DNA from 2 places in the Exiguobacterium sp. U13-1 genome. Region 1 is predicted to be linked to the other one. Evidence: a T-box and tRNA genes for the amino acid it is inferred to sense, from the RefSeq annotation. Region 1 holds a T-box; the other holds one or more tRNA genes.
What was found. The T-box of region 1 lies ahead of ESP131_RS14005 (valine--tRNA ligase). A T-box ahead of a tRNA ligase gene usually reads a tRNA of that ligase, here a tRNA-Val.
Positions count from the first base shown of each region.

Region 2: it has a tRNA-Val gene. The T-box ahead of ESP131_RS14005 (valine--tRNA ligase) is inferred to sense a tRNA for this amino acid. The anticodon was not compared.

Region 1 is NZ_CP015731.1:2,683,773-2,688,190, forward strand. Features, by position in the region: gene ESP131_RS14000 (bifunctional folylpolyglutamate synthase/dihydrofolate synthase) at 1-200, opposite strand, end outside; gene ESP131_RS14005 (valine--tRNA ligase) at 255-2,891, opposite strand; T-box leader at 2,942-3,171, opposite strand; gene hemL (glutamate-1-semialdehyde 2,1-aminomutase) at 3,226-4,418, opposite strand, start outside.
Region 2 is NZ_CP015731.1:512,422-516,839, reverse strand. Features, by position in the region: rRNA gene ESP131_RS02705 (23S ribosomal RNA) at 1-227, opposite strand, end outside; rRNA gene ESP131_RS02700 (16S ribosomal RNA) at 396-1,957, opposite strand; tRNA gene ESP131_RS02695 (tRNA-Ala) at 2,083-2,158, opposite strand; tRNA gene ESP131_RS02690 (tRNA-Pro) at 2,181-2,257, opposite strand; tRNA gene ESP131_RS02685 (tRNA-Arg) at 2,262-2,335, opposite strand; tRNA gene ESP131_RS02680 (tRNA-Leu) at 2,374-2,460, opposite strand; tRNA gene ESP131_RS02675 (tRNA-Thr) at 2,523-2,598, opposite strand; tRNA gene ESP131_RS02670 (tRNA-Val) at 2,614-2,689, opposite strand; rRNA gene rrf (5S ribosomal RNA) at 2,699-2,814, opposite strand; rRNA gene ESP131_RS02660 (23S ribosomal RNA) at 2,917-4,418, opposite strand, start outside.

The DNA of each region.
Region 1 (4,418 bases):
AACCCTTCTGCAATCCCCATCTCACGTAAGAACGCGACCGTCGATCCTTTTCCGTTCGTACCGGCGACATGAATCGTTGGAATCGCATCCGGGTCAATCTGTAATTCCAGTAACATCGCCTGCATCCGTTCAAGACCTGGTTTGACGCCGAATGCTAGTAAGCTCGATAACCAATCCAATACATCTTCTCGCGTCCTCATGCTGTTCGCTCCTTTAAAAAAAGTGGCTCAAGGAGACTTGAGCCACTGCTGTAATTAGTGTGAGAGTTCGTTGATGCGTGCTTCGACAGCTTGACGTTTTTCCGTATAATCAAGTGCCTTCGCTTTTTCTTCATCAATGACATGTGCTGGTGCTTTGCCGACGAAGCCAGGGTTGTTGAGTTTTTTCTCGACCCGTTCGACTTCTTTCGTATACTTGACGAGTTCTTTATTCAAGCGCGCGATTTCTTCCTCGATGTTGATCAAGTCCGCGAGTGGGATGAACAATTCTGCTCCCGTTACGATCGCACTCATCGCTTTTTCTGGCGCCGGCATCTGTTCTTCGATCCGGAGTTCAGACGCGTTCGTGAACTTTTGCAAGTACGAGCTGTTTGACGACAAGTCGTCTTGAACACGTGCGTCATTCGTCGAGATAAACAGTTGGATCTGTTTCGACATCGGTGCGTTCACTTCCGCGCGGATGTTACGAACCGAACGGATGACGTTCTGAACTGCTTCGAATGCTGGAACAGCTTCCGGGAAGTCGAGTGATGCCTCGCGTGTTGGCCATGCAGCACGTGTGATCGTCTCGCCTTCATGCGGTAAGTGTTGCCAGATCTCTTCCGTGATGAACGGCATGAATGGATGCATCAGACGCATGATCCGGTCGAGCGTATAGGCAAGAACCGAACGCGTCGTCTGCTTCGCTGCTTCATCTTCCCCGTTGAGCGGTAATTTCGCCATCTCGATGTACCAGTTACAGAAGTCTTCCCAGATGAAGTGATAGAGAATGCGTCCTGCTTCACCAAACTCATATTTATCCGACAGACGTGTCACATCGTCGATCGTCGTCTGTAAGCGTGTCAGAATCCACTTATCTGCGAGTGACTTCTCGCCTGTCAAATCGATCTGATCAAACGTTAGACCATCCATGTTCATCAAGGCAAAACGGCTTGCGTTCCACAGTTTGTTCGAGAAGTTCCATGTTGCTTCGATTTTTTCCCAGTAGAAGCGGAGGTCGTTCCCTGGCGTCGATCCTGTCGTTAGGAACCAACGAAGTGAATCGGCACCATACTTCTCAATGACATCCATCGGGTCGATTCCGTTCCCGAGGGATTTCGACATCTTGCGTCCTTCCGAATCACGAATCAATCCGTGGATCAAGACGTCTTGGAATGGACGTTGTCCTGTGAATTCGTACGATTGGAAGATCATCCGTGATACCCAGAAAGCGATGATGTCATAACCCGTAACGAGTGTCGACGTAGGGAAGTATTTTTGATAATCCGCTGCGTCCGTGTTCGGCCAGCCCATTGTTGAGAACGGCCAAAGCGCTGACGAGAACCATGTATCGAGAACATCGTTGTCTTGCTCCCAGTTCTCGATATCGGCTGGTGCTTCCTTACCAACATAAACTTCTCCTGTTTCTTTATGGTACCAAGCTGGAATCCGGTGTCCCCACCAGAGTTGACGGCTGACACACCAGTCACGGATGTTTTCCATCCAGCGCACGTACGTGTTTTCAAAGCGTTGTGGAACGAAATTGACCTTGTCTGGTCCTTGTTGCTCCTCGAGTGCTTTTTGCGCAAGTGGTTCCATCTTGACGAACCATTGGAGTGAAAGATACGGCTCAACGATCGCATCTGAACGTTCCGAATGACCGACAGAGTGTAAATGTGGCTCGATTTTGATCAGAACACCTGCTGCTTTTAAATCTTCAACGATTTGTTTCCGGCATTCGAAACGATCCATGCCTTCGTATTTACCGGCGTTCTCGTTCATCGTTCCATCTTCGTTCATGACGAGGACACGTGGTAACTCGTGACGGTTACCGACTTCAAAGTCGTTCGGGTCGTGGGCTGGTGTAATCTTAACGACACCTGTACCGAACTCCATATCGACATAGTCATCGGCAACGATCGGAATCTCGCGACCAACGATTGGTAACGTGATCGTTTTTCCGACGAGGTGAGCATAACGCTCATCCTTCGGGTTCACGGCAATCGCTGTATCACCGAGCATCGTCTCCGGACGTGTCGTCGCTAGTTCAACGTGACCTGAACCGTCCGTTAGTGGATAGCTGAAGTGATAGAACGCACCTTCGATATCCTTGTAGATGACTTCGATATCCGAGATCGCTGTTTTCGTCGCTGGATCCCAGTTAACGATGTATTCGCCGCGGTAGATCAAGCCTTTTTCGTAAAGTTTCACGAAGACTTCTTGAACCGCTTCCGACAATCCTTCGTCAAGCGTGAAACGCTCACGTGAGTAATCGAGTCCAAGACCGAGTTTTGCCCATTGTGCACGAATCGTTGATGCGTACTCTTCTTTCCATGCCCATGATTGCTCGAGGAATTTCTCGCGCCCCATTTCAAGACGTGATTGTCCTTCTGCCCGCAGTTTTTGTTCGACTTTTGCTTGTGTTGCGATACCGGCATGGTCCATTCCCGGTAAGTAAAGGACGTCAAACCCTTGCATCCGCTTCATCCGTGTTAGCATGTCTTGTAACGTCGTGTCCCACGCGTGACCAAGGTGCAATTTACCTGTGACGTTCGGTGGTGGAATGACGATCGTGTACGGCTCTTTTTCTGGATCCTGATCGGCTTTGAAATAGTCACCTTTCACCCAAAAGTCGTACCATTTTTCTTCCGTTGCCTGTGGATCATACTTCGTTGGCATTGATAATTCCTGCATCCTGATCGCTCCCTTTTTGTCCATAATAAAAACGGCTTCTCTCGTCCTATGCTAAGGACGAAAGAAAGCCGTTGCTTTTTTCCGCGGTACCACCTTAGTTCATCCAAAATCGGATGCCCTCGAGCCACGTAACGTGTGGAGGACGGATATCGCTCGTAAGACTCACGATATCAGCTCGTGGGGTGACCTTCCTCCTGTTCGCCCGTCACATCTTTCAGCCAAGGATGTGTTCTCTACACCGGTACGAATACAGGACTACTCTTCCCGTCATCGCTGTTGCCATTTTCTTCTTTACTCATTTTAGCCGAGAGTTCAAGTAATCGTCAAGAACTGCTTAACGACCAAATTCAACTTGGAGTTCTTGGAATGTCAATTCGACGGCTTCGATCGTCTGCTCGATGTCTTCGTCCGTATGGGCGATCGACAGGAAGAGACCTTCGAATTGTGACGGTGGTAAGAAGACACCACGCGCCGCCATCTTTTGATAATACGAACGGAACATCTCAAGGTTCGACGTTTTCGCTTTTTCGAAGTTCGTAACACGTTCATCCGTGAAGAAGACACCGAACATCGCGCCTGCACGGTTCGTCGTCAGCGGAATGTTGTATTTCGATGCAGCGTTCAGGTAGCCTTCTGACAAACGGCTCGCTTTCCGGTCGAACTCTGCATAGTGTTCTGGTTTCAATTGTGTCAATGTTGCTAGACCCGCTGCCATCGCGAGTGGGTTCCCGGATAACGTACCTGCTTGATAGATTGGACCTTGTGGTGCGATCTGTTCCATGATGTCCCGACGTCCGCCGTAAGCACCGACTGGCATTCCGCCGCCGATGACTTTACCGAGACACGTGATGTCTGGTGTAACACCGAAGTGCCCTTGTGCACAGTGGAATCCAACTCGGAAACCGGTCATGACTTCGTCAAAGATCAATAAGGCACCGTTTTCCGCCGTGATCTCCCGTAAGCCTTCGAGGAATCCTGGCTCTGGTGGTACGAAGCCCATGTTCCCAGCAGCCGGTTCGACGATGACACCAGCGATATCGTCGCCGTGTTTTTCAAACGCGATCCGGACAGCGTCCAAATCGTTGTACGGAACCGTCAGCGTCATGCTCGCGATTTGCGCAGGAACTCCTGGTGAATCTGGTAGTCCGAGTGTCGCGACACCTGAACCCGCTTTGATCAAGAGCGAGTCACCGTGACCATGGTAACAGCCTTCGAACTTGAGGATTTTCGTCCGACCTGTATAGCCGCGTGCGAGACGAAGGGCAGCCATCGTCGCTTCTGTCCCTGAGTTGACCATCCGAACGACTTCGACTGACGGTACCCGACTGATGACGACTTCCGCCATCGCTGATTCGATTTCCGTTGGTGTCCCGTAGCTCCAGCCACGTGTTGCTTGTTCTTGGATCGCTGACGTGACGATTGGATCGGCATGACCGAGAATCATTGGTCCCCATGACAAGACGTAATCGATATACTCTTTTCCGTCGATATCATAGAGCTTTGATCCTTTCGCATGATCTGCGAAAA
Region 2 (4,418 bases), 1.0 Mb from region 1:
TTTCTCTTCCTCCGGGTACTTAGATGTTTCAGTTCCCCGGGTCTGCCTCACGCTACGCTATGTATTCACGTAACATGTCCCATCCCATTACAGATGGTGGGTTCCCCCATTCGGAAATCTTCGGATCAAAGCATACTTACTGCTCCCCGAAGCATATCGCTGTTCGTCGCGTCCTTCATCGGCTCCTAGTGCCAAGGCATCCACCGTACGCCCTTCATACCTTGATCTAGCGTTGGTATTCTAAGAACACACGTCTTAAATGACATGGTTAATTAAAAGTTTGATGTCTTGTTGATGTCTTCAGTTTTCAAGGTGCGAGTGTCTCTATCGAGACGTGAGAGACGAGCTCTCAAAACTGAACGATGGGCATGTCCCGTAAGGGACGTTTTCCTTAGAAAGGAGGTGATCCAGCCGCACCTTCCGATACGGCTACCTTGTTACGACTTCACCCCAATCATCTACCCCACCTTCGACGGCTGGCTCCTTACGGTTACCTCACCGGCTTCGGGTGTTGCAAACTCTCGTGGTGTGACGGGCGGTGTGTACAAGACCCGGGAACGTATTCACCGCAGTATGCTGACCTGCGATTACTAGCGATTCCGACTTCATGCAGGCGAGTTGCAGCCTGCAATCCGAACTGGGAACGGCTTTATGGGATTGGCTCCACCTCGCGGTCTCGCTGCCCTTTGTACCGTCCATTGTAGCACGTGTGTAGCCCAACTCATAAGGGGCATGATGATTTGACGTCATCCCCACCTTCCTCCGGTTTGTCACCGGCAGTCTCCCTAGAGTGCCCAACTCAATGCTGGCAACTAAGGATAGGGGTTGCGCTCGTTGCGGGACTTAACCCAACATCTCACGACACGAGCTGACGACAACCATGCACCACCTGTCACCATTGTCCCCGAAGGGAAAACTTGATCTCTCAAGCGGTCAATGGGATGTCAAGAGTTGGTAAGGTTCTTCGCGTTGCTTCGAATTAAACCACATGCTCCACCGCTTGTGCGGGTCCCCGTCAATTCCTTTGAGTTTCAGCCTTGCGGCCGTACTCCCCAGGCGGAGTGCTTAATGCGTTAGCTTCAGCACTGAGGGGCGGAAACCCCCCAACACCTAGCACTCATCGTTTACGGCGTGGACTACCAGGGTATCTAATCCTGTTTGCTCCCCACGCTTTCGCGCCTCAGCGTCAGTTACAGACCAAAGAGTCGCCTTCGCCACTGGTGTTCCTCCACATCTCTACGCATTTCACCGCTACACGTGGAATTCCACTCTTCTCTTCTGTACTCAAGCCTTCCAGTTTCCAATGGCCCTCCCCGGTTGAGCCGGGGGCTTTCACATCAGACTTAAAAGGCCGCCTGCGCGCGCTTTACGCCCAATAATTCCGGACAACGCTTGCCACCTACGTATTACCGCGGCTGCTGGCACGTAGTTAGCCGTGGCTTTCTCGTAAGGTACCGTCAAGGTACGAGCATTACCTCTCGTACGTGTTCTTCCCTTACAACAGAGTTTTACGATCCGAAAACCTTCATCACTCACGCGGCGTTGCTCCATCAGACTTTCGTCCATTGTGGAAGATTCCCTACTGCTGCCTCCCGTAGGAGTCTGGGCCGTGTCTCAGTCCCAGTGTGGCCGATCACCCTCTCAGGTCGGCTATGCATCGTCGCCTTGGTGGGCCGTTACCCCACCAACTAGCTAATGCACCGCAAGGCCATCTCAAGGTGACGCCGGAGCGCCTTTCATCAGCGGACCATGCGGTCCGTTGAACTATCCGGTATTAGCTCCGATTTCTCGGAGTTATCCCAATCCTTGAGGCAGGTTCCTTACGTGTTACTCACCCGTCCGCCGCTCATTCCGCTGCCTTCCCTCCGAAGAGTTCCGTCAGTTTCCTGCGCTCGACTTGCATGTATTAGGCACGCCGCCAGCGTTCGTCCTGAGCCAGGATCAAACTCTCCATGAAGTGTTTGACTTGCTCGTTTTTGTGACCGAAGTCACGATTGACGAAGCTTGCGCTTCATTCATGTTTGTATTCCGTAGAATACGATTTTTGCCTCATCGTTCAGTTTTCAAAGTTCGTCATAAAAATGGTGGAGCCTAGCGGGATCGAACCGCTGACCTCCTGCGTGCAAGGCAGGCGCTCTCCCAGCTGAGCTAAGGCCCCATTAAAGGGATGAAATTGAAGATGGTCGGGAAGACAGGATTCGAACCTGCGACCCCTTGGTCCCAAACCAAGTGCTCTACCAAGCTGAGCTACTTCCCGAAAATGCACCCTGAGAGATTCGAACTCCCGACCCCTTGATTCGTAGTCAAGTACTCTATCCAGCTGAGCTAAGGGTGCGGAATATAAGGATCAAACAGCAAACATCAAAATGAAAATGGTACCGAGGGCCGGAATCGAACCGGCACGGGGAAACCCCCGCAGGATTTTAAGTCCTGTGCGTCTACCAGTTCCGCCACCCCGGCAGGGATATAAAAGGTAGAACCTTCATTCATAATTGAATTCTGGTGATCATTGAAGATAAAGATGGTGCCGGCAACAGGAGTCGAACCCGCGACCTACTGATTACAAGTCAGTTGCTCTACCAGCTGAGCTACACCGGCAAGTGTAATAAAAAATGGTGGAGGATGACGGGATCGAACCGCCGACCCCCTGCTTGTAAGGCAGGTGCTCTCCCAGCTGAGCTAATCCTCCATATGTATCGCCTGGCAGCGTCCTATCCTCACAGGGGGAAGCCCCCAACTACTTTCGGCGTTCAAGTGCTTAACTTCCGTGTTCGGCATGGGAACGGGTGTGACCACTTGGCTATCGCCACCAGACATTTATTATCTTAACATTATGTTCACATAACGTCAAGACTTTTTTTCGTTTTTTTGAAAGGCTCGCGCCCTCAAAACTGAAGTCATCAACAATGCATCTGCTAGAACAAGGCCTCGACCGATTAGTATCACTCAGCTCCACATGTCGCCATGCTTCCACCCGTGACCTATCTACCTCATCGTCTCTGAGGGGTCTTTCTTGATTACTCAAAGGGAAATCTCATCTTGGAGGGGGCTTCATGCTTAGATGCTTTCAGCATTTATCCCGTCCGCACGTAGCTACCCAGCGATGCTCCTGGCGGAACAACTGGTACACCAGCGGTGCGTCCATCCCGGTCCTCTCGTACTAAGGACAGCTCTCCTCAAATTTCCTGCGCCCACGACGGATAGGGACCGAACTGTCTCACGACGTTCTGAACCCAGCTCGCGTACCGCTTTAATGGGCGAACAGCCCAACCCTTGGGACCTACTCCAGCCCCAGGATGCGATGAGCCGACATCGAGGTGCCAAACCTCCCCGTCGATGTGGACTCTTGGGGGAGATCAGCCTGTTATCCCCAGGGTAGCTTTTATCCGTTGAGCGATGGCCCTTCCATGCGGAACCACCGGATCACTAAGCCCGACTTTCGTCCCTGCTCGACTTGTAGGTCTCGCAGTCAAGCTCCCTTCTGCCTTTGCGCTCTACGAATGATTTCCAACCATTCTGAGGGAACCTTTGGGCGCCTCCGTTACTGTTTAGGAGGCGACCGCCCCAGTCAAACTACCCGCCTGACACGGTCCTCCAGCCGGATCACGGCTGCGAGTTAGAGACTCTATGCATGAAGGGCGGTATCCCAAGGGTGACTCCTCCGAAGCTGGCGCTCCGGGCTCGACGTCTCCCGCCTATCCTGTACATCATGCACAAAGCCTCAATATCAGGCTGTAGTAAAGCTCCATGGGGTCTTTCCGTCCTGTCGCGGGTAACCTGCATCTTCACAGGTACTATGATTTCACCGGGTCTCTCGTTGAGACAGTGCCCAAATCGTTACGCCTTTCGTGCGGGTCGGAACTTACCCGACAAGGAATTTCGCTACCTTAGGACCGTTATAGTTACGGCCGCCGTTTACTGGGGCTTCGGTTCAAAGCTTCGCTTGCGCTAACCCATCCCCTTAACCTTCCAGCACCGGGCAGGCGTCAGCCCCTATACGTCATCTTGCGATTTAGCAGAGACCTGTGTTTTTGCTAAACAGTCGTTTGGGCCTATTCACTGCGGCTCTACTCATGTAGAGCGTCCCTTCTCCCGAAGTTACGGGACCATTTTGCCGAGTTCCTTAACGAGAGTTATCCCGCGCGTCTTAGAATTCTCATCTCGCCTACCTGTGTCGGTTTACGGTACTGGCGCCTTCCACCTCACTAGAGGCTTTTCTTGGCAGTGTGAAATCGTGACCTACGTCCCTACGGGACTCCGCGTCGTTCCTTGACTTTGATGCCTGACGGATTTGCCAATCAGACGGTCTTGAAACTTGCACATGCACTTCCATCCGCATGCGTCACTATCCTCCTGCGTCCCCCCATTGTTCAAACGGTGGATCGGCGGTACAGGAATATCAACCTGTTATCCATCGC